DNA from 3 places in the Rhizobium sp. K102 genome. Region 2 is predicted to be linked to each of the others. Evidence: predicted binding sites of a transcription regulator. Region 2 holds the regulator's gene; each other region holds the start of a gene.
What was found. Region 2 encodes LexA, which represses DNA repair genes until DNA is damaged. Its sites were predicted from a motif close to TGTTCNNNNTGTGTTCNG; they were not measured.

Region 1 (7,356 bases), 1.1 Mb from region 2:
CCGGCATCGGCGGCGGCTCAGCCGATGCGGCCGCGACGCTGCGCGGACTGATGCGGCTCTGGGGCATGGACTTGCCGGTGGAGACGCTTGCCAGCCTCGCGCTGAAGCTCGGCGCCGATGTGCCGATGTGCCTTGAAAGCCGGCCGCTGATTGCCCGCGGCATCGGCGAAAGGATCGAAGCCGTGCCTGAGCTGCCGGCGTTCGCCATGGTGCTCGCCAATCCGCTGAAGGGCGTGTCGACGCCCGAAGTCTTCCGCCGGCTGCCGGCAAAGAACAATCCGGCCCTCAACCTTGCTCCCGGTCTGTCCGGGACTTCCGGCTGGCTGACGGCGATCGGCTCGGCCCGCAACGATCTGGAGGCGCCGGCGCGCGAACTGGTGCCGGAGATTGCAATGATCTCGCAGATGCTGCAGGCCCAAGGCGCGCTCATCACCCGCATGTCCGGCTCCGGCGCCACCTGCTTCGGCATTTTTACGAGCATGGCGGCGGCGCACGAGGCGGCGTCAGCTCTTCACGGCGAGCGGCCCGACTGGTATGTCCGGGCGACGGAAACGGTTTCGGGAGGCATGTAATGGCAGGTCTGGACGAAAAGCGGCCGTTTATCGCCGTCGGCATCTCTGTCCTCACCGTCTCGGATACCCGCACGCCGGAAACCGACAAATCCGGCGATACGCTGGCGGCGCGGATCACCGAAGCGGGTCACCGGCTGGTCGAGCGGGCGATCGTGCCTGACGATCGCGACAAAATCGCCGCGCAGGTCAAGGCCTGGACCGAGCGGGACGACATCGATGTCGTCATCACGTCTGGCGGCACCGGCTTTACCGGCCGTGATGTGACGCCGGAAGCGCTGGAGCCCTTGTTCGAAAAGCGCATGGACGGCTTTTCCGCCGTCTTTCACCGCATCTCCTACGAGAAGATCGGCACGGCGACGATCCAGTCGCGCGCCACGGCAGGTGTCGCCAATGCCACCTTCATCTTCGCCCTGCCGGGCTCGCCCGGCGCCTGCCGGGATGCCTGGGACGGCATTCTGAAGGGGCAGCTCGACTACCGCAGCACGCCGTGCAACTTCGTCGAGATCATGCCGCGTCTCGACGAGCATCTGAAACGCGGCGCACAGAAATAGAATTTCGCGAGAAGCCAATCCGAACGATCGCGGCGCGCTTTAGCCCGTTATTTTTAGGCATAATCGTTGTCGCTGAACCGCTGTACAGTTCCGGGCGACATGCATTAGGTGGCAAGGCCCGGCAGAGACGGCATCGTTTCCCAGCTGTCACCCGATAGCAGGATGCAGCTGATGCCGTGAACATCCGTGACGACGAGCGTCCAGGTGCCGCTTTCGGCGGTGTAGACCTCCAGCACGGCGTTCTGATTGACCAGCCCGACCGCCGTCAGCTTCTCAGCAAAATTCTTGTCCAGGAATTTGACGACGTCGGATCGGCCTGCGCAACTGAGCATCGCCTGCGATGCTGCCGAATGCGGATGCGCGATCATCAACGTCGCCAATATGACTGCCACAAGGCCGTAAAGCGTATGGCGGATCATGACGCACCTCCTTTCGCCGGAACCCGGCAGAAGAGGAGATTTTCGCCGACCTGTTCTGCCGTCCACCGGCATTCATGGCCACCCGTTGCGAAGCGCGGCTTCGGCGGCGCCATGGGCGAATTATAGCGCGAAATCTGATTGGGCGCCATTTTTTGCGCGATGTGGGAAGGGTTGTGATGCTGCTTCGGTGCGGGGGAGTGAAAATGCTTACCGCGCCGCGCGCGCCACCCAGGAAGGAATCAATTCACTTGTTAGTTTACGCGGCTTCTGGCCCTTGGCGAATTCGGCAAGCCGCATGCCGCTCCTGGCGGCGGCCAGCGCCTGGCTCTTCGGCATCAGCAGACCAAGCTCCAGCGGCGGCGCGGCGCGGCCGATGCGCTCGAAAAATGGGCGCCGGTAGCCGCGCGAAGCGGTGAAGCGCGCCGGCGCCTTGTTGAGCGCGATATATTCGGCAATCTCGTCGATCCAGCCCACCTGCGGGCGTGCACCCGGCTCGACGAAAAGCAGCCAGTCGCCGCGGGCGGAAGCGACGATGTCCTTGATATCCCACTGCGAATGAAACCGGCAGCCGGCCGCGTCGGCGACCCGCGAGCTGCCGTCGCGCGAGCCGTGATCGAGCACGACCACATCGCCGACGAGCCCCTCCACCGCGCCTGCCACCAAGACCGATAAGGTCTGGGCCAGCTCAGATTCCTGATCCTGACATTCGAGAACAACCGTCAACATTGCCTAGTCATAATGCGCCGCACAAATTTTTGCCAGCGGCGTTTTCCGCATTTTGTTCTTGCATTGTTCTCTATTTGCCGATAGGAATTTAATCATCAAAACGAGCGGAGCGATGGCTTCCCGCTGCGGGAGAATCCGATGAGAGAGCAGTCCCTGGCAGGGCAGGCCGCATTCGCGCCTGCCAATACGGCAGATATTGCCGATGCGATGATCGTCTCCTCCGGGCTGAGGGTCGAGGTCGACCGTCGGCGCGGGCGCGGGGCCGGACTGAACCCGACCGGCAGGTTCGAGGCGCTGCAGCGGGAGACCTTCGACGACGGCTGGCAGACGCTGGAAGAGCTGCCGCCGTTCAAGACCGAGGTGCAGATCGAAAAGCCGCGCACGGCCATCACCCGCAACGAATCGCCCGACGTCGCCTTCGACCGCTCGATCAATCCCTATCGCGGCTGCGAGCATGGCTGCATTTATTGTTTCGCCCGGCCGACACACGCCTATATGGGGCTTTCGGCGGGGCTCGATTTCGAGACGAAACTGTTCGCCAAGCCGGATGCGGCTAAGCTGCTGGAGCGGGAGCTCGCCAAGCCGGGTTACAAGGTGCGGGCGATCGCAATCGGCACCAATACCGACCCCTATCAGCCGGTCGAGAAGGAATGGCGCATCATGCGCGGCATTCTCGAGGTTTTGAACAAGGCGAACCATCCGGTCTCGATCGTCACCAAGTCGGCGATGATCTTGCGGGATCTCGACATTCTGCAGGAGATGGCGGCGAAGAACCTGGTGCGCGTCGGCATCTCCGTGACCACGCTCGACCGCAAGCTTGCCCGGACGATGGAGCCGCGCGCCGCCACGCCGCCGCGTCGGCTGGAGACCATTCACACACTGTCGGAAGCAGGAATCCAAACGGCAGTGATGGCCGCGCCGCTGATCCCGGCGCTGAACGATCACGAGCTGGAGCGCATCCTCGAATCGGCCAAGGCAGCCGGCGCCGTCGAGGCGAGCTATGTCATCCTGCGGCTGCCGCTCGAGGTCAGCCCGCTCTTCCGCGACTGGCTGTTGCAGCATTATCCCGATCGCTACCGGCATGTGATGTCGCTGGTGCGCTCGATGCGCGGCGGCAAGGATTACGATGCTGAATTCGGCAAGCGCATGAAGGGCGCCGGTCCCTATGCGTGGCAGATCGCCCGGCGCTTCGAAATGGCGGCGAGGCGTTTCGGCCTGACGCGGCGGGGTCTGCCGCTGCGCGACGATCTGTTCGTGCCGCCTGATGGCAGCGGCGTCCAGCTGTCGCTGCTCTGATTTATAGAATTTGCGCATCGGCCCATCGAGAAACCGCCCTGTTTTCGAGCCCGAGCGCAATTCCCGCGGATGGCCTTCACCGCCACCATCCGCCGGACCGTCCCCGGCCGCCGCCCTGATCCGGGGACTTGCGGGAAATCGGGTTGGCGTGCGAGGTTCAGCCGCATGAAACCTCGCACGCCACCCGATTCTCCCCTGCTTTTCGACACGGCTCCGCTCGTGCCGGATTTCCGCCTGGAACTCAAAGCCCGCAAGGCCGGCCACTGGCCGGTCGCCGGCGCCGACGAGGCCGGCCGCGGGCCGCTCGCCGGGCCGGTCGTCGCCGCCGCCGTTATCCTCGACCCGAAGCGCATCCCCGAGGGCCTCAACGATTCCAAGCAACTTTCGGCGCAGCGGCGCGAGGAACTGTTCGTGCAGATTCTCGCGACCGCGACCGTCTCGATCGCCTCATCCAGCTCGACGCGCATCGACGAGACGGATATCCGCAAGGCAAGCCTCGACGCCATGCGCCGCGCCATCTGCAGCCTTGCCGTTCCGGCAAGCTACGTTCTGACGGACGGGCTCGACGTGCCGCCCGGCCTCGAATGCCCCGGCCAGGCCGTGGTCAAGGGCGACGCCCGCTCGGTCTCGATCGCCGCCGCCTCGATCGTCGCCAAGGTGACGCGCGACCGGATGATGGCGCGCGCCCACAATGTCTTTCCAGATTACGGCTTTGCCGCGCATGCCGGCTACGGCACGGCACAGCACCGCGCCGGCATCGAGAAGCATGGCCCCTGCTCCCTGCACCGGATGAGTTTTCGGCCGTTGCGCAAGGGCGAGGACGGGCCTGAGACGGACGAGTTGATACCGGAATAGGTCACGCAAAGAAAACTGGGCAATGAGAAGCCGGACGAGCACTGTAAGAGGCGCGCGAGGAAAAGAGAGGCCGCGGCATATCCTCTTCTCCCCGGTGGGGAGAAGAGGGAATTGAGAGGGAGCGGCATGCCCTCGACCCGAGATTGAGTATTCATCAACAAGAAAAGGCCGGGACATGCCCGGCCTTTCTTCATTCCATTCGATACCGCTCAGTTGAGCCGTGTCTTGACCTGGCCGACGGCATTGCCGAAGAGTTCGGACTGGACCTTGCCATCCGCCTTCTTGGCGAGCACCGTTTCGGCGGCCGCGATCGCCAGATCGACGGCGGCGGAACGAACCGCCTTCATCGCTTCGGCCTCGGCCTGCAGGATCTTCTGCTCGGAGAGCGCCGTGCGATTGGCGACGAATTCTTCCGTCTTCTTCTTCGCTTCGGCAGTCAGCATCTCGGCTTCGCGCTCGGCGGCGGCAACGATGTGCGCCGCTTCGGCTTCCGCTTCCTTGCGCTTGCGCTGGTATTCGGCGAGCAGGTGCTGGGCCTCCTCGCGAAGGCGCTTGGCTTCGGCCAGCTCGTTGCGGATCTGGTCGGCGCGGTCGTCAAGCGACCGTGCCATCATGCCGGGAACCTTCAAGTAGACAACCAGCGCCAGGAAGAGAATGAGGCCGACAAAGGCGAAGAAAGTCGCGTCAAAAGCAAATTCCATCGATCAAGCCTCCTTCTTGGCGGCCGCGACGGCGGCGGCGACATCAGCCTGGGCGGCATTGCCGCCAATCAGCTGTTCGACGACGGCAGCCGCCGTTTCTTCGGCAATGGTGCCGACATCGGCGAAAGCCTTCGCCTTGATGTCGGCGATGCGGGCTTCGGCAGCCTTGATCTTTTCCGACAGGCTCGTCTCGACCGCGCGGCGTTCCTCTTCGGCCTTGGCCTTGGCAGCGTCGCGAGCGGCGGAGCCGATCGCATTCGACTTGGCGCGGGCAGCGGCCAGTTCGCCTTCATAGGTCTGGACGGCAGCGTCAGCTTCCGCCTTCAGGCGGCCTGCTTCTTCCAGGTCCTGGGAGATGCGCGTGTGGCGCTGATCGAGAATGGCCCCGATGCGCGGCGCGATGACCTTTTGCATAAGGAGGTAGAAGACGCCGAACGTAATCACCAGCCAGAGCAGCTGGGACGCGAAGGTCGTCGAATCGAAGGGCGGGAACGGGCCACGGGCGTGTTCGCCTTCGGCTACGCCGGTCTCGGTATGGACCTCGCCTGCGGCCGGAGCGCCATGCGCATCCGTGCCGGTCGCTGCCGCCGGTGCTTCCTCAGCGTAAGCCGGGGTCACAAAAAACATGCTCACCTCCAGGTGGACTGCAAATGCAAAGGATCACGGCTTGCGGTCGCAGGCCGTGATCCATCTATCCGCCGATATCAGACGGCGAAGAGGAGGAGGAGAGCGACGAGCAGCGAGAAGATGCCCAGAGCTTCCGTAACGGCGAAGCCGAATACCAGACGGCCGAACTGGCTGTCAGCGGCAGACGGATTGCGCAGAGCGCCGGAGAGGTAGTTGCCGAAGATGTTGCCGAGGCCGAGAGCCGTACCGGCCATACCAAAGCAAGCCAGACCTGCACCGATGAACTTTGCTGCTTCCGCTTCCATGTTGAACTCCTTTGAAATGGTTGTTGCGGCGAATGACTGACGCCCTTTGACGTCGATGTCGTTATCCTTAGTGCCCGCCCGGATGGATCGCGTCGTTGAGGTACATGCAAGTCAGCACCGCAAAGACGTAAGCCTGGAGGAAGGCAACGAGGAACTCGAGACCGGTCAGGGCGACGGTCATGATGAGGGGAAGAACGGCTCCGCCGATACCGACTGCACCGAGGGCTCCAAGCGAGGCAACGAAGCCTGCGAACACCTTCAGCGTGATGTGACCGGCGAGCATGTTTGCGAAAAGACGAACGGAGAGCGAAATCGGACGGGACAGGAAGGAAATGATTTCGATCAGGACGACCAGCGGCAGCAGAAGGCCCGGCACGCCCGAGGGCACGAAGACGTTCAGGAAGTGAAAGCCGTGCTTATAGAAGCCGTAGACCAGGACCGTGCCGATGACGAGGATCGCCAGCGCGAAGGTGACGATGATCTGGCTCGTCACCGTGAAGAAATAGGGGAACATGCCGAGCAGGTTCGCCGTCAGGACGAACATGAAAAGCGAGAAGACCAGCGGGAAGAACTTCATTCCCTGCTTGCCCGCGCCTTCCTTCAGCATATTGGCGATGAATTCATAGGACATTTCCGCGACCGACTGCGAACGGCCCGGCACGATGGCGCGGTTCGAGGTCGCGAAATAGAGGAAGCCTGCGGCAACGGCAGCCGAAGCGGCCATGAAGAGCGATGCGTTGGTGAACGAAAAATCAATTCCGCCGATTTCGATCGGGACAATCTTCTGGATCAGGAACTGATGAGTCGGATCGTTAGACACCGCTTGTTCTCTCTCTTTGGCCCGCAGGACGCGGGGTCATTGCACTGGACCGGGACCGGTCCTTATTTCTTGTCGTCCTTGTCGTCCAGGGGATGGGCCACCACCCCCGCAGAACGCAACACGTTCAGAACGCCGGCACAGAATCCGAGAAGCAGAAGAACAATCAACCCCCAAGGCGCCGTGCCAACAAAACGGTCGAGGAGATAGCCAAGGACGGCACCGACGACGATGGCGGCAATGAACTCGCTGGAAAGCTTCATCGCCTGGGCATAACCTTTGCGGCTTACCTCGGCGCGAGCTTCGTTTGCCTCGTCCACTTTTGCCTCGACGCGCTTGGTCGCGAGTTCCGCTCCCAGCTGCGCACGGCGCTTCTCAAGACTTTCCTCGCGGTCGTCCGTCATTGCTCTCTCCTCGCCTGCCCGTCGCCCGCACTCCCGCTACCCCGGTCATTCGGACCCCGGACGCGAAGGTTGAGATCCTTCCG
Region 2 (7,356 bases):
CCGCATCGAGGGTTTCCGTCAGCGAACCGATCTGGTTGACCTTGACGAGGATCGAGTTGGCGACACCCATGCGAATGCCGTCGCGAAGGCGGGCGGAGTTGGTGACGAAGAGGTCGTCGCCGACGAGCTGCGTCTTATTGCCGATCAGGTCGGTCAGCGCCTTCCAGCCGTCCCAGTCGTCTTCGGCCATGCCGTCCTCGATCGAGATGATCGGGTATTTGTCGGCGAGCTCGGCCAGATATTCGGCCATGGCGCCCGATTCGAGCGTGCGGCCTTCACCTTCAAGAACGTATTTGCCGTCCTTGAAGAATTCGGTCGAGGCGCAGTCGAGGCCGAGGCACATGTCGTCGCCCGGCTTGTAGCCGGCTTTCTCGATCGACTTCATGATGAAGTCGAGGGCCTCAGGGGCGCTCTTCAGGCCCGGTGCGAAACCGCCTTCATCGCCGACATTGGTGTTGTGGCCCTGGGCTGCAAGTTCCTTGCGGAGTGTGTGGAAGACTTCCGAACCCATGCGCACGGCTTCGGCGATCGTATCGGCGCCGACCGGCAGGATCATGAATTCCTGGAAGTCGATCGGATTGTCGGCGTGGGCGCCGCCGTTGATAATGTTCATCATCGGCACCGGCAGCAGACTCGCCGAAGCGCCGCCGACATAACGGTAGAGCGGCAGGCCGGAAGCCTGGGCGGCAGCCTTGGCGACGGCAAGCGAGACGCCGAGGATGGCGTTGGCGCCGAGGCGCGACTTGTTCGGCGTGCCGTCCAGTTCGATCATGATGTTGTCGATCTGGATCTGGTTTTCGGCGTCGATACCGCCGATGGCGTCGAAGATCTCGGTGTTGGCGGCCTCGACCGCCTTTTCGACGCCCTTGCCGAGGTAGCGCTTGCCGCCGTCGCGCAGCTCGACCGCCTCATGCCCACCCGTCGAGGCGCCCGAGGGAACGGCCGCGCGGCCCATGCTGCCGTCTTCGAGATAGACGTCGACTTCGACGGTGGGGTTGCCACGGCTATCGAGGATCTCGCGGGCGATGATATCGGTGATTGCAGTCATGGGTTCTTCCTGCTCGGTGGGTGATCAATCGTTCGAAGCCTGTCATAATCGAAGGCGTGCAAATTACAATGCCGCAATTCCCCGCCTGCGAGGCGTCTGACGTGGCCTAAACCACGATCAAGTCAGCCTGTTGAACATCAAGCCTTGGCGACCGCGTCGAAGGCAAGCAGCTTCTCAAGCAAGCGCGGCATATCCTTGAGATAAACCATGTTCGGGCCGTCGGACGGCGCGTTGTCAGGGTCCTGGTGGGTTTCGAGGAAGACGCCGGCAATTCCCGTCGCCACGGCTGCCCGCGCCAGCGTTTCAACGAATTCGCGCTGACCGCCCGAGGATTCGCCCTGCCCGCCCGGCTGGGCGACGGAATGGGTCGCATCGAAAATGACGGGCGCGCCCATCGCCGCCATGATAGGCAGCGAGCGCATGTCGGAAACCAGCGTATTGTAGCCGAAGGAAGCGCCGCGCTCGCACAGCAGCACGTTCGGATTGCCGCTGGCATTGAGCTTCTTCAGGACGTTCTTCATATCCCAGGGGGCGAGGAACTGGCCTTTCTTGACGTTGACGACGCGGCCGGTCCGAGCGGCGGCGATCAGAAGATCGGTCTGACGGCAGAGGAAGGCGGGGATCTGCAGAACGTCGATCACCTCCACCACCTCGGCGCATTGTTCGGCGGTGTGGACGTCGGTCAAGACCGGAAAGCCGAACTCCTTCTTCAGGTCGGCGAAGACCTCCATGCCCTTTTCAAGGCCAATGCCGCGCTCGGCCGAAAGCGACGTGCGGTTCGCCTTGTCGAAAGAGCTCTTGTAGACGAGGCCGATGCCGAGCTTTGCGCAGAGCTCCTTCAGCGTGCCGGCCATCATGAAGGCGTGGTCGCGGCTTTCCATCTGGCAGGGGCCGGCAATCAGCGACAGGCGGCCGGTGTTGGAAAAGGTGACCTGGCCTGCGCCCTCGCCGATCTTGACTTCGGAATTGGTATCAGTGCTCATCGTGGTTCCTCGAAGGCAAAAAGCGCGCCCTGCCCGGGCGTGGGCTTCACCAGAATGCGATTGTTCTTGCGTGTGTATGTCACTCCGTTAGCAGCCAAATGCGCTTCTGTCACGGCAAGATCGGTGACGGTGAAGAGGATTGCCTGACCGCGCAGGCCACGATCGGCGGCGGAAACGACAAGCTCGAAATAGGCCTCCAGCCCTTCCGGCGTCATCAGGCTGATCTTGGCATTGGATGCCGCGATCTTCATGCCGAAACCGGTTTTCTCCACCACCGTCTGCCCGACCGCAAGACCAACGAAGGCGGCAAACGCAGCCGGCTCCGGCGAACAAAGCGCGATCTCGGCAATGCCGGTCACGCCATTGGCATGCGTCTCCAGGGCGGCACGACCGGCCGGGAACGAATTGATGCGCTGACAGGTGAAGAGAAAGAAGTCGGGCGCGCGCAGATCTCCTGAAAAGGCCAGTTTGAAGCTGCCGACGCTTTCCGAACCGTCCGGCATCCGCATCGGCCGGCTGAACTGCAACATCTCGCCGCCACTCGCGCCGTTGCCCACGAATCGCCGATGATCGAGGCCGGCATCCTCGGTGAGAAAGGCCAACGCCGAAAGTCCCTCCTCGCCGCAGCGGAAGCGGAAGGCGCGATTGCGGGCGATGAAGACATTGCCCTGGCGGGCCGCTGTCTCGCTCTCCTCGACACTCGCCACGCCGAGCGGCTCGATATAGGTCTTGTCGGCGAAAAAAACGCAGGCATTTTCCGTTCCGAACGGATGGCGCGCATCGGCGGCGACGGTAAAGCCGAGCTTGCCGAGCCTTTCGCGCGCCAGGTCGATATTGACGACGGGCAGTACGACATGATCCAGCGGGTGCGGTTTGGCGGAATGTGCGATCATGATATCCCTCCTGACACGCCAGAGATGTGCGACAGCACCACCCCAATGCAAGACATGTGCGCCAATCCGGCGAATGAAAATAAAAATCTCGACGAGTTGGTGCGAAGTTTTACGGAAATTTAGCTACTTGCGGAACACATATGGAACATATAGTGTCCGTTCTGGATTTGTTTCAATCACGGGGTCTGACGTCGATGCTCACGCGCAAACAACAGGAGCTTCTCCTTTTCATTCATGAGCGCATGAAGGAATCCGGCGTTCCGCCCTCTTTCGACGAGATGAAGGATGCCCTGGATCTCGCCTCGAAATCCGGCATTCATCGCCTGATCACGGCGCTGGAGGAACGTGGTTTCATTCGCCGCCTACCGAACCGGGCCCGGGCCCTGGAAGTGATCAAGCTGCCGGAGGCCTATAGCCCCAGTCTTCAGCCGCGCCGCGGTTTTTCACCGAGCGTTATTGAAGGCAGCCTCGGCAAGCCCCAGCCGGTCGCCGCCCCCGCCCCCGCAAAGCCGATCGCCGACAACGGCAACACTGTGTCCGTGCCAGTCATGGGCCGGATCGCCGCCGGCGTTCCGATCTCGGCGATCCAGAACAACACGCACGACATCGTCGTTCCCGCGGATATGCTCGGCTCGGGCGAGCATTATGCGCTGGAGGTCAAGGGCGATTCGATGATCGACGCCGGAATCTTCGACGGCGACACGGTGATTATCCGCAACGGCAGCACCGCAAGTCCCGGCGATATCGTCGTTGCGCTGGTGGACGACGAGGAAGCGACGCTCAAGCGCTTTCGCCGCAAAGGTGCCTCGATCGCCCTCGAAGCCGCCAACCCGGCTTACGAGACCCGTATTTTCGGGCCTGACCGGGTCAAGGTGCAGGGCAAGCTGGTCGGCCTCATTCGCCGTTATCACTGACAGCGGACGGGCCGGATTCGGTAAAACTGTCTTTGCGCCAATCATAGGCGCGATGGCGCATCCATGGACGCGACAAAACATCGAATGCGGTTGCGACCTCGAATCCCGTCTGCGCAAAACGCAGTTCGACGGAACCGGTCCTGCGCAGCGTCTCGCCGGTGAATAGCGTCGCACCCGAGCGGCAGCGGTCGAAACGCAGGCGCACCGCGGTCACGACAATCTCGCCGGCGTCGCAGGCCGGGCCGAGATAGGCGGCATTGTCGATGACGGCGACGACATGGCCATTGCCGAGCCTGGCTATGCACCAGGCCTTCTTGACGCAGGAAAATCGATTTACCTCACCGCCGGCTGCAGCGGCCACCATTGCCGTCCTCGCGTCATTCTGCTGGTCGCGGGACAGCCTGACGCGGCGGTCCTCACCCGGTGGCGGGATGGCAGGGCCATCCAGAATCTTCGGCGGGTAGTGCGCCGGCAGGACCAGCGCTCTCTGCCACTGGCCGAAGATGAAATCCGGCGGATTTTCGCGGTTGGAAGCCAGTGCCGCCGTCGCGACAAGCGCGACCAGACCACCATCCTCGGATATTACCAGATCCGGTGGCCGGGACCCCGGCAGAGTGAGCACGATGAGCGTCGAGACGGCGAGGATCGATGTGCCGGCATGGCGCAACCGGGTGCGGAGCAGCGTCAGCAGCAGAAAGCCTGCCACGGCGACCGCGAAATACCAGGCGGGCAAGCGGCCGAGGTCGATATCGCCGCCCCAGCCGGACACCGTCTTGGCGACCGCAATCACCAGATCGAGGCCGAAGCCGACCACCTTCCAGAGCGGAGCGTCCAGACCGAACGGCATGAGCAACATCGCCAGCAGTCCGGCCGGCATGACGATGAAGGAGATGATCGGCATTGTCGCAAGGTTTGCCGGCAGGCCATAAGCGGTCAGGCGATGAAAATGCTCGACCGCAAACAGCGCCGTGGAAAATCCGCCGATCAGCGAGGTCAGGAAGACGCCGCCGAAGAAACCGGCGACCGCCACGACCGGCCGCAGCACCGGCAGCTTCAGCAACGCGTTCTCCCGGACGCGCCGGTCCTTCCACAGCTGATAGCCCGATACCAGTGCCAAAGTCGCGGCAAAGGACATCTGGAAGCTCGGACCCAAGACTTCGGAGGGTGAAATGGCGATGATGATGAGCGCCGAGAGAACGACATTGCGTAGGCTGATCGACGGCCGGTCGAAGAAGACGGCAATCAGCATGATCGCCATCATAATGAAGGCGCGTTCGGCCGAAACCCCGAATCCTGAGATCAGGAAGTAGGCTGTGACGGCGACGAGTGCGCCGGCAGCAGCGATCTTCTTTGTCGGATAGGCTTGAGCGACACCGGGAACGAGGCTGAGCAGCATTCGAAAACCGACGAAGAAGATGCCGGCTGACAACGCCATGTTAAGGCCCGAGATCGCCACGATATGAGCAAGGCCGGACTGGCGCAGCGCCTCCGTCGTTTCCTTCGAGATGGCGCGCCGCTCGTCGGTCACCAGAGCAGCGGCAAAAGCGCCCGTGTCGCCGGGCAGAATCGAGCGTATGCGATCGCCGATGCCGCTGCGCAACTGGTAAAGCCATTCGAGCAGAGCTTCGGACGTCGATCTCGCAGGCTGCGGGCCGGCCTGCGAGTCGACTTTCTCAGGCGCACCGTAGAAGAAGCCGTTGGCCCCGATGCCATCGAAATAGGCACCGAAGGAAAAGTCGTTGAGCGCGGGAAGCGCCGGCCCCGCCGGCGGCGTCAACCGTGCTCGGCCGGTGATGACGTCACCGATCTCGAAGGGCGCATCGGCGCCGCGGGCGATCACGGTTATGCGCCTCGGCGGCCGTTTCACCTGTGGCGCCTCGGTGCCGGTGACGGCAAGAACATAGCGCCACCGCCCGCGATCGTCGCCTTCGCGCCGCTCGACGCGGCCGGTCACCGTCGTCGTCACTGATGAATCGAGGATGACGGTCGAGGCCCGCCAGCTTTCGAGCTGCGCGCAGAGCATGCCGCATACCACGAGGGCAAGCGCCATAAGCGTTGCCCACAAGACCGGCCGGCTGCGGCCGGCGACGAGCACCGCAAACATCAGCACCGACAGGCAGAGCAACGATGGAAGGAGCGGAAAATCCGTTGCAGCAAGAAACCAGAATGCCGCGCCGGCGCCGAGGAAGACCGGCGAGAACAGGAGCAGGCGGCCGTGATCGGCCTCCTCGCTGAGCAAACGGCCGCCAGCGCGCAGCAATTGTGCGACCGCGGTCGTTAGCCGGTGGTGCAATGGCATCGCAGACTGCGTTGTTACCGGCCGCGATCCCACGGCAGGAGCCGGAAACGCGACGGGATCGGCAAGGCCGACGCCTGCTTGCGGCCGCAATTCGACTGTCGTCAATTCCTGCATGCGCCGCCCGATATGACCTTACCCTGGGTCCAGAATGCAACCTCCGAGCTCATCCGGCAAGAATAATCGATTGAAATACGGTCGAAAATTGCGAGCGCGAAAAGATCAGTCGAATCATCGGCTTCCGCTATGCGTGCTGCTCATCGCTGCAGTGCCTAAAAGGTGATGCCGCAATGCACAAAATGGCGTCACGGTAACTTGGCATTAGCCTCGCGATCATATAGCTATCGCAAAGGACGCTTAACCCCTATGGCGCTTTTGTGGCGCCACCGACATTTCGGAGGATCAGCATGACGGATCAAAGCGCAACAATAAAAATCGGTGATAAATCAGTCGACCTCGCCGTCAAAAGCGGCACGATCGGCCCGAGCGTCATCGATATCGGTGCTCTCTACAAGAACACCGCCTCCTTCACGTACGATCCGGGTTTCACCTCGACCGCATCCTGTGAATCCAAAATCACCTACATCGATGGCGATGAGGGCGTTCTGCTGCACCGCGGCTACCCGATCGAGCAGCTCGCCGAACATGGGGACTTCCTCGAGGTCTGCTACCTCCTGCTTTACGGCGAACTGCCGACGGCAGCGCAGAAGAAGGACTTCGACTATCGCGTCACGCATCACACCATGGTGCATGAGCAGATGAGCCGCTTCTTCACCGGCTTCCGCCGCGATGCGCATCCGATGGCCGTCATGTGCGGCTGCGTCGGCGCGCTTTCTGCCTTCTATCACGACTCGACCGACATCACCGATCCGCACCAGCGCATGGTCGCCAGCCTGCGGATGATCGCCAAGATGCCGACGCTGGCCGCCATGGCTTATAAGTACCATATCGGCCAACCCTTCGTTTACCCGAAAAACGACCTCGACTATGCGTCGAACTTCCTGCGCATGTGCTTTGCCGTTCCGTGCGAGGAATATGTGGTCAACCCGGTGCTTGCCCGCGCCATGGACCGCATCTTCATCCTGCATGCCGATCACGAGCAGAACGCCTCGACCTCGACCGTCCGTCTCGCCGGTTCGTCGGGCGCTAACCCCTTCGCCTGCATCGCGGCCGGCATCGCCTGCCTGTGGGGCCCCGCGCATGGCGGCGCCAACGAAGCAGC
Region 3 (7,356 bases), 320 kb from region 2:
CCGGCAGCGCCACTTCGACCTCGCGCTTGCCCTCTTCCTTGATGACGATGAAGGAAACCAGGCCGTCGCCCTTGGCGTTCAAATGGCCGGCAACCATTTTCAGCGGTCCGGAATCGCGGACATAGACGCGCAGCGCCTTCTGCATCTGCAGCGACTTCTCCTCCAGCGACTGGATCGTCTGGATGCGCAGACCGATGCCCTCCGGCCGTTCCTCGCCGGTCGCGGTCAGCAGGAAGGATTTTCCGGACTCCAACATGTCGCGGTACTGGTTCAGCATTTCCGAAAACAGCACGGCTTCGAACTGGCCCGACGAATCCGAAAAGACGATGATGCCCATCTTGTTGCCGGTGCGGGTCTTGCGCTCCTGCTTGGAGATGACGGTGCCGGCAAGGCGCGCATTGGACGCGCCCTGTTTGATCGCTGCGGAAAATTCGGCAAAGGTCTGTACCCGCATCTTCTGTAGGATGTTGTTGTAGGAATCGAGCGGGTGGGCGGTGAGATAGAAGCCCAGCACCTGGAACTCCTTGAGCAGCCGCTCAGAGGCAAGCCAGGGCGAAAACGGCGGCAGGGAGATCTTCTCAGGCCCGGACGTTAGCGTGCTGCCGAAAATATCCGACTGCCCGCTCAGCTTGTTCTCCTGGGCGCGCTGGGCGTAACCAAGGATACGGTCGAGGCCGGCCGAAAGCTGGGCGCGATCCATACCGAAACAATCGAAGGCACCGGCAAAGATCAGGCTTTCCAACACGCGGCGGTTGACCTGGCGCGGGTCGATGCGCAGGCAGAAATCCTCGATGCCGGCAAAGGGCTTGTCGCCGCGCACCTCGACGATATGGTCGACGGCGGATTCGCCAACGCCCTTGAGAGCGGCGAGCGCATAATAGATGCGGTTGTCGCCGGTTTCGAACTGGCGGAAGGAAGTCTGCACCGACGGGGCGATCACCTCGATGCCGAGGCGCTTGGCGTCCTGGCGGAAGTCGTTGACCTTTTCCGTGTTGGACATGTCGAGCGTCATCGAGGCGGCGAGGAATTCAACCGGATAATGCGCCTTCATATAGGCCGTCTGGTAGGAGACAATGGCGTAGGCGGCGGCATGCGACTTGTTGAAGCCGTAATTGGCGAACTTCGCCAGCAGTTCGAAGATATTGTCGGCTTGCGGCTTCGATACGCCGTTCTTAACGGCGCCATCGACGAAGCGTTCGCGCTGCTGGTCCATCTCAGCCTTGATCTTCTTACCCATGGCGCGGCGCAAAAGATCGGCTTCTCCGAGCGAATAACCGGACAGGACCTGGGCGATCTGCATCACCTGTTCCTGATAGACGATGACCCCTTGGGTTTCCTTGAGCAGGTGGTCGATCATCGGATGGATCGATTCCAGCTCTTCGTCACCGTGCTTGCGGGCGTTGTAGGTCGGGATGTTCTCCATCGGACCCGGACGATAGAGCGCCACCAGCGCAATGATGTCCTCGATGCAGTCCGGCCTCATGCCGATCAGCGCCTTGCGCATGCCGGCACTTTCCACCTGGAACACGCCGACCGTCTCGCCGCGTGACAGCATCTCATAGGTCTTCTTGTCGTCCAGGGGAATGGCCGCAAGGTCGACACTGATGCCGCGCTTGGCGACGAAATCGACGGCGACCTTCAGGACGGTCAGCGTCTTCAGGCCGAGGAAGTCGAATTTGACCAGGCCCGCCTGCTCCACCCATTTCATGTTGAACTGGGTGACCGGCATGTCGGAGCGCGGATCGCGATACATCGGCACGAGCTTGGATAGCGGGCGGTCGCCGATGACGATACCGGCGGCATGGGTCGAGGCATGGCGGTAAAGTCCCTCGATCTTCTGAGCGATATCGAGCAGGCGCGCGACCACCGGCTCCTTCGCCGCCTCCTCCTGCAGCTTCGGCTCCTCCTCGATCGCCTTGGAGAGCGGCGTGGGATTGGCCGGATTGTTCGGCACCAGTTTGCAGATCTTGTCGACCTGGCCGTAGGGCATCTCCAGCACGCGGCCGACGTCGCGGAGTGCTGCGCGCGCCTGCAGCGAACCGAAGGTGATGATCTGGGCCACCTGTTCGCGGCCGTACTTGGCCTGGACGTATCGGATCACCTCTTCGCGGCGGTCCTGGCAGAAGTCGATGTCGAAGTCCGGCATCGACACGCGCTCCGGATTGAGGAAGCGTTCGAACAGCAGCGAAAACCGCAAGGGATCGACGTCGGTGATCGTCAGCGCGTAGGCGACCAGCGAACCGGCGCCCGAACCGCGGCCAGGCCCAACCGGAATGTCATGCTGCTTGGCCCATTTGATGAAGTCGGCAACGATCAGGAAGTAGCCGGGAAAGCGCATGCGCTCGATGACGCTGAGCTCGAATTCCAGCCGCTCGCGATAATCCTTTTCCTCATAACCCGGCGACATGCCGAGGGTCGAAAGCCGCATGTCCAGCCCTTCGACCGCCTGGCGGCGCAATTCGCCCGCCTCGGCGCGTTCGGCCTCCTCGGCGTCGTCGGTCGCACCCGTGAAACGCGGCAGGATCGGTTTGCGCGTCTTCAATACGAAGGAGCAGCGCTTGGCGATCTCGATCGTGTTCTCCAGCGCTTCCGGCAAATCGGCAAAGAGCTTGGCCATTTCGGCGCGGCTCTTCAGGTAGTGATCCGGCGTCAGGCGAAAGCGACTGTCGTCGGAGACGATGGCATTATGGGCGACGGCCATCAGCGCATCATGGGCGTCGTAATCGTCGCGTGTCGGAAAGAAGGCCTCGTTGGTCGCGACCAGCGGCAGATCGTGGGCATAGGCGAGCCCGACGATCTTCTGCTCGTGCCGCTTGTCGTAGGTGCCATGCCGCTGCAGTTCGACATAGAGCCTGTCGCCGAAGAGACGCTTCAGCATGAGCAGCCGCGCTTCGGCCTGGGCGGGATGACCCTCCCTGATCGCCCCATCGACCGGCCCCGTCAGGGCACCGGTCAACGCGATCAGCCCTTCCGTGCCCGCCTCCTCCAGCCAGGAGGTTCGGACATGGACGGCCTGATTGCCTTCACCACCGAGATAGGCGCGGCTGATGAGGTCGACCAGCCTTTCGTAACCGGCCTCCGTGGCCGCGAGAAGAACGATCGACGGCAGCTTGACCAATGCCTGCTGGCCGCCGCGTTTTTCGGTCTCCAGCCCGTCTTCCATGTCGATCGAGACCTGGCAGCCGATGATCGGCTGCAGCCCGTCGTCCATTGCCTTCTGCGAGAATTCGAGGGCGACGAACAGATTGTTGGTGTCGGTAATCGCGATGGCCGGCTGATTGTCTCCGGCCGCCTTGTAGAGAATCTTCTTCAGCGGCAGCGCGCCTTCGAGAAGCGAATAGGCGGAATGGATTCTCAGGTGAATGAAGCCCGGCGTGTCGCCGATCGCCTCACCCGTCGAAGCCCTTACTATATCCGCCATGACATGCCTTCCCAATCACCGAATGAATCAGACGCATTGTCGGCATGGAGGGCGATGATGTCCAGAAGAAGTCCCGCGTTCGAACCGCATGATGACCATGCAGTCCCCTGAAAACTTTAGATCGCGATGACGATGAGCGAGAAGCTGGCAACGAACATTGCGATGGAGGTGAATGCTGCGATATCACGGATCATGTCAGTCATCTGGCTCTCCTTTACTCGTTATGTTTTCAATTTGTTCGATCTATGTTCCGATGTCAACAGGAATCTTTTCCTTCCTGCTTGCGTTTGAAAAACACCCCGGCGACGCAACGGTTCGGTGAAAGCTTCGGCGACGGGCTTGAGATGCCGAGCCGCGGCCTCGCCGGCCCCGGTGCCGCAAGGAACGTGGACACATCCCGCGGACGACAAGGGCTCCCCGTATTTGTTCTGTTTATGTTCTGCGCATCCTGCTATATCCCAACTGATGAATCAGGAGGAGGACCCTATGCCCGAGACAGCGATGCTGAACGAATTCGTCGTCGAAGCCAAAGCTGCCAGCTATGTCGGCGGCGGCGTGCCGCGCCCGCCCTGCCGGCAGGGGTCTCACGATATCGGCTACGTGCGCGGCGACTGGCGCTATCTCGACAGCTATTTCGGCGGCACCGACTTCGCCGGACAGGAGGTGGTGTGGTTTGCCGACGAGCCGATCTGGGCGATGAATTATTTCGGCTGGGTCATTGCGCCCGATCTCATCGATGCCAGCGCAGCGGGAACAGTGATCAAGGCGGCGCTTTCTGCCATGTACCGGCAGGGCCGCTTTCTCGGCGGAATGGAATTCGACCATCCGTTCGGGCGCTATGTCGATCGCAGCGAAGGCGGCTGTGAACGGTTCAGCGGTCATGAATGCATCATGGTCGACGGACGGAAGGCTTACGCGCTCGACTATCGCGGCGGACTGATCATCCCATGACGGAGCCGGAGGCGGGTAGATTCGAACCTGCCGCCAGACGCGTCATCTCTTCGTCTTTATCCCGGAACCGCTGCGCACGTCCGGGCGACATCGATCAGAAATCGACGACCTTGCCGTCGGAGATCGTCACGCGCCGATCCATGCGGCGGGCGAGTTCGTGGTTGTGCGTGGCGATAAGGGCGGCGAGGCCGGACTGGCGCACCAAGGCCTCGAGCGCGTCGAAGACGTAGCTTGCCGTTTCCGGGTCGAGATTACCGGTCGGCTCGTCGGCCAGAAGCAGGGTCGGCGCATTGGCGACGGCGCGGGCGATCGCAACGCGCTGCTGCTCGCCACCTGAAAGTTCGGCCGGGCGGTGCGAGCCGCGATGGCCGATGCGCATATAGTCGAGAAGCTGGCCGGCCCGCTCTCCGGCTTCCTTCCAGGACAGGCCGGCGATCAGCTGCGGCATCATGATGTTTTCGAGCGCGGAAAATTCCGGCAGGAGGTGATGGAACTGATAGACGAAGCCGATCTCGCGGCGACGGATCGCCGTGCGCTTCTCGTCGCTCAGCCCGTCGCAGGCATGGCCGTTGATGGTGACTTCGCCGCCGTCGGGATGCTCGAGCAAACCGGCGACATGCAGCAGCGTCGACTTGCCGGTGCCGGAGGGGGCGACAAGAGCGACGATCTCGCCTTTCGACAGCGAGAAATCCGCACCCTTCAGGATCGAGAGCAGCGTATCGCCCTGCCCGTAATGGCGCTCGACGCCGGTAAGCTTGAGGACGACGTTGCGATTCATGAATGCGGCATTCCTTATTCGTAGCGCAGGGCCTGCACCGGATCGAGCCTGGAGGCGCGCCATGCCGGGAAGATCGTGGCCATGAAGGAGAGGCTGAGCGCCATGATCACGACCGAAATCGTTTCGCTGAGATCCATCTCGGCCGGCAACTGGCTGAGGAAGTAGACCTGCGGATTGAAGATCACGGTGCCTGAGATCCAGGAGAAGAACTGGCGGATGGATTCGATGTTGACGCAGACGAGGACGCCGAGCAGCACTCCGGCGATGGTGCCGACAATACCGATCGCCGCCCCGGTCATGAAGAAGATGCGCATGATGGCGCCGGCGCTGGCGCCCATCGTGCGCAGAATGGCGATATCGCTGCCCTTGTCCTTCACTAGCATGATGAGGCCGGAGATGATGTTCAGCGCCGCGACAAGCACGATCAGCGTCAGGATCATGAACATCACGTTGCGCTCAACCTGCAGCGCCGAGAAGAAGGTCTGATTGCGCTGGCGCCAGTCGGTGAGGTTGATCTGGCGGCCGGCCGCCTCCTCCACCTTCGGCCTCAGAGCGTCGATATCATCGGGGTGATCGGCGAAAAGCTCGATCGACTGCACCAGCCCAGCGGCATTGAAATAGAGCTGCGCTTCCTCGAGCGGCATGAAGATGATCGAGGAATCATATTCAGACATGCCGATCTCGAACAAGCCGGAGATTTTGTAGGACTTGACGCGCGGATTGACGCCCATCGGCGTGATGTCACCTTCCGGCGAGGTCAGGGTGATGAGGTCGCCGACGCGAAGACCCAGTTGATCGGCCATGCGAGTGCCGATCAGCACGCCTTCACCGGCGGCGAAGCCCACCATATCGCCGGATCTGATGTTATCCGAGACCGTTTTGAGCTTGGTCAGGTCTTCAGCGCGGACGCCGCGCACCAAAGCGCCGGTGCTGCCGCCGGCCGATGCGGAGGCGAGTACCTGGCCTTCCACCAGGGGCAGCGCCATCTTGATGCCGGGCACGCCGGCGAGCCTACTGGCGAGGTCGGGATAATCGGTGAAAGGACCATCGACCGGTTGCACGATCATGTGGCCGTTGATGCCTAGAATGCGCGAGACGAGCTCGGTGCGGAAGCCGTTCATGACGGCCATGACGATGATCAGCGTCGCGACGCCGAGCATGATGCCGACGAAGGAGAAGCCGGCGATGACCGAGATGAAGGCTTCCTTGCGCCGGGCGCGCAGATAGCGCCAGGCCACAAGGCGTTCGAAGGTGGAAAATGGCTTGCCAGCCGGACCCAAGCCGGATGTTGAACTCCGGTCCACTGCTGCCTCTGCCATTTCGCCTCCGTTTCCTTAAGCCACGAACCTGTTGATCGCCGCTTCGATCGTCATCGTTTCGCGGGCGCCGGTCTTGCGGTCCTTCACTTCGACCTCGCCGTTCGCGACCGCGCGCGGGCCGGCGATGATCTGGACGGGTACACCGATCAGGTCGGCGGTCGCGAATTTCGTGCCGGCCCGGTCGTCGGTATCGTCATAGAGCACATCCTTGCCGGCCTTGCTGAGCGCGGCATAGATCAGCTCGCAGGTATCGTCACAGGCCTGATCGCCCGCCTTCATGTTGATCACAACGATATCGAAGGGCGCGACCGATGCCGGCCAGATGATTCCGTTGTCGTCATGCGATGCTTCGATGATGGCGGGAACAAGGCGCGTCGGGCCGATACCGTAGGAACCCATGTGAACAAAGTGTTCCTTGCCATCGGGCCCCTGTACTTTCGCGCCCATCGCCTCGGAATATTTCGTGCCGAAATAGAAGATGTGACCGACCTCGATGCCGCGCGCCGAAAGACGCTCGCCTTCCGGAACGGCGTTGAAAGCAGCCTCGTCGTGCATTTCCGAGGTCGCCGCATAGAGCGAGGTCCACTTGTCGAAGATCGCCTTCAGACCCTCGACGCTGTCGAAATCGGTGCCGTCACCAGGAATATCGAAGCCGACGAAGTCCTTGTGGCAGAAGACCTCGGATTCGCCGGTATCGGCGAGGATGATGAATTCATGGCTGAGATTGCCGCCGATCGGGCCGGTGTCGGCACGCATCGGAATGGCGCGCAGGCCGAGCCGATCGAAGGTTCTGAGATAGGCGGCGAACATCTTGTTATAGGAATGCTCCGCCCCTTCGCGGGTCAGATCGAAGGAATAGGCATCCTTCATCATGAACTCGCGCGAGC

Region 1: MHI61_RS19240 (glycosyl transferase) is a predicted target of LexA. The motif match lies at 2,322-2,339, and genes of this name have one in related genera.
Region 3: dnaE (DNA polymerase III subunit alpha) is a predicted target of LexA. The motif match lies at 3,657-3,674, and genes of this name have one in related genera.

What each region holds. Positions count from the first base shown of each region.
Region 1 covers NZ_CP092436.1:2,673,711-2,681,066, forward strand. The annotation lists gene MHI61_RS19225 (4-(cytidine 5'-diphospho)-2-C-methyl-D-erythritol kinase) at 1-572, shown strand, start outside; gene moaB (molybdenum cofactor biosynthesis protein B) at 572-1,123, shown strand; gene MHI61_RS19235 (hypothetical protein) at 1,228-1,542, opposite strand; gene MHI61_RS19240 (glycosyl transferase) at 1,750-2,268, opposite strand; gene MHI61_RS19245 (PA0069 family radical SAM protein) at 2,407-3,564, shown strand; gene MHI61_RS19250 (ribonuclease HII) at 3,730-4,419, shown strand; gene MHI61_RS19255 (F0F1 ATP synthase subunit B) at 4,629-5,120, opposite strand; gene MHI61_RS19260 (F0F1 ATP synthase subunit B) at 5,124-5,747, opposite strand; gene MHI61_RS19265 (F0F1 ATP synthase subunit C) at 5,825-6,052, opposite strand; gene MHI61_RS19270 (F0F1 ATP synthase subunit A) at 6,120-6,872, opposite strand; gene MHI61_RS19275 (AtpZ/AtpI family protein) at 6,935-7,273, opposite strand.
Region 2 covers NZ_CP092436.1:1,581,561-1,588,916, forward strand. The annotation lists gene eno (phosphopyruvate hydratase) at 1-1,048, opposite strand, end outside; gene kdsA (3-deoxy-8-phosphooctulonate synthase) at 1,186-2,031, opposite strand; gene MHI61_RS13660 (VOC family protein) at 2,028-2,924, opposite strand; gene lexA (transcriptional repressor LexA) at 3,119-3,838, shown strand; gene MHI61_RS13670 (ComEC/Rec2 family competence protein) at 3,819-6,251, opposite strand; gene gltA (citrate synthase) at 6,542-7,356, shown strand, end outside.
Region 3 covers NZ_CP092436.1:1,897,070-1,904,425, forward strand. The annotation lists gene dnaE (DNA polymerase III subunit alpha) at 1-3,421, opposite strand, end outside; gene MHI61_RS15345 (DUF5680 domain-containing protein) at 3,908-4,372, shown strand; gene MHI61_RS15350 (ABC transporter ATP-binding protein) at 4,467-5,150, opposite strand; gene MHI61_RS15355 (lipoprotein-releasing ABC transporter permease subunit) at 5,165-6,469, opposite strand; gene proS (proline--tRNA ligase) at 6,485-7,356, opposite strand, start outside.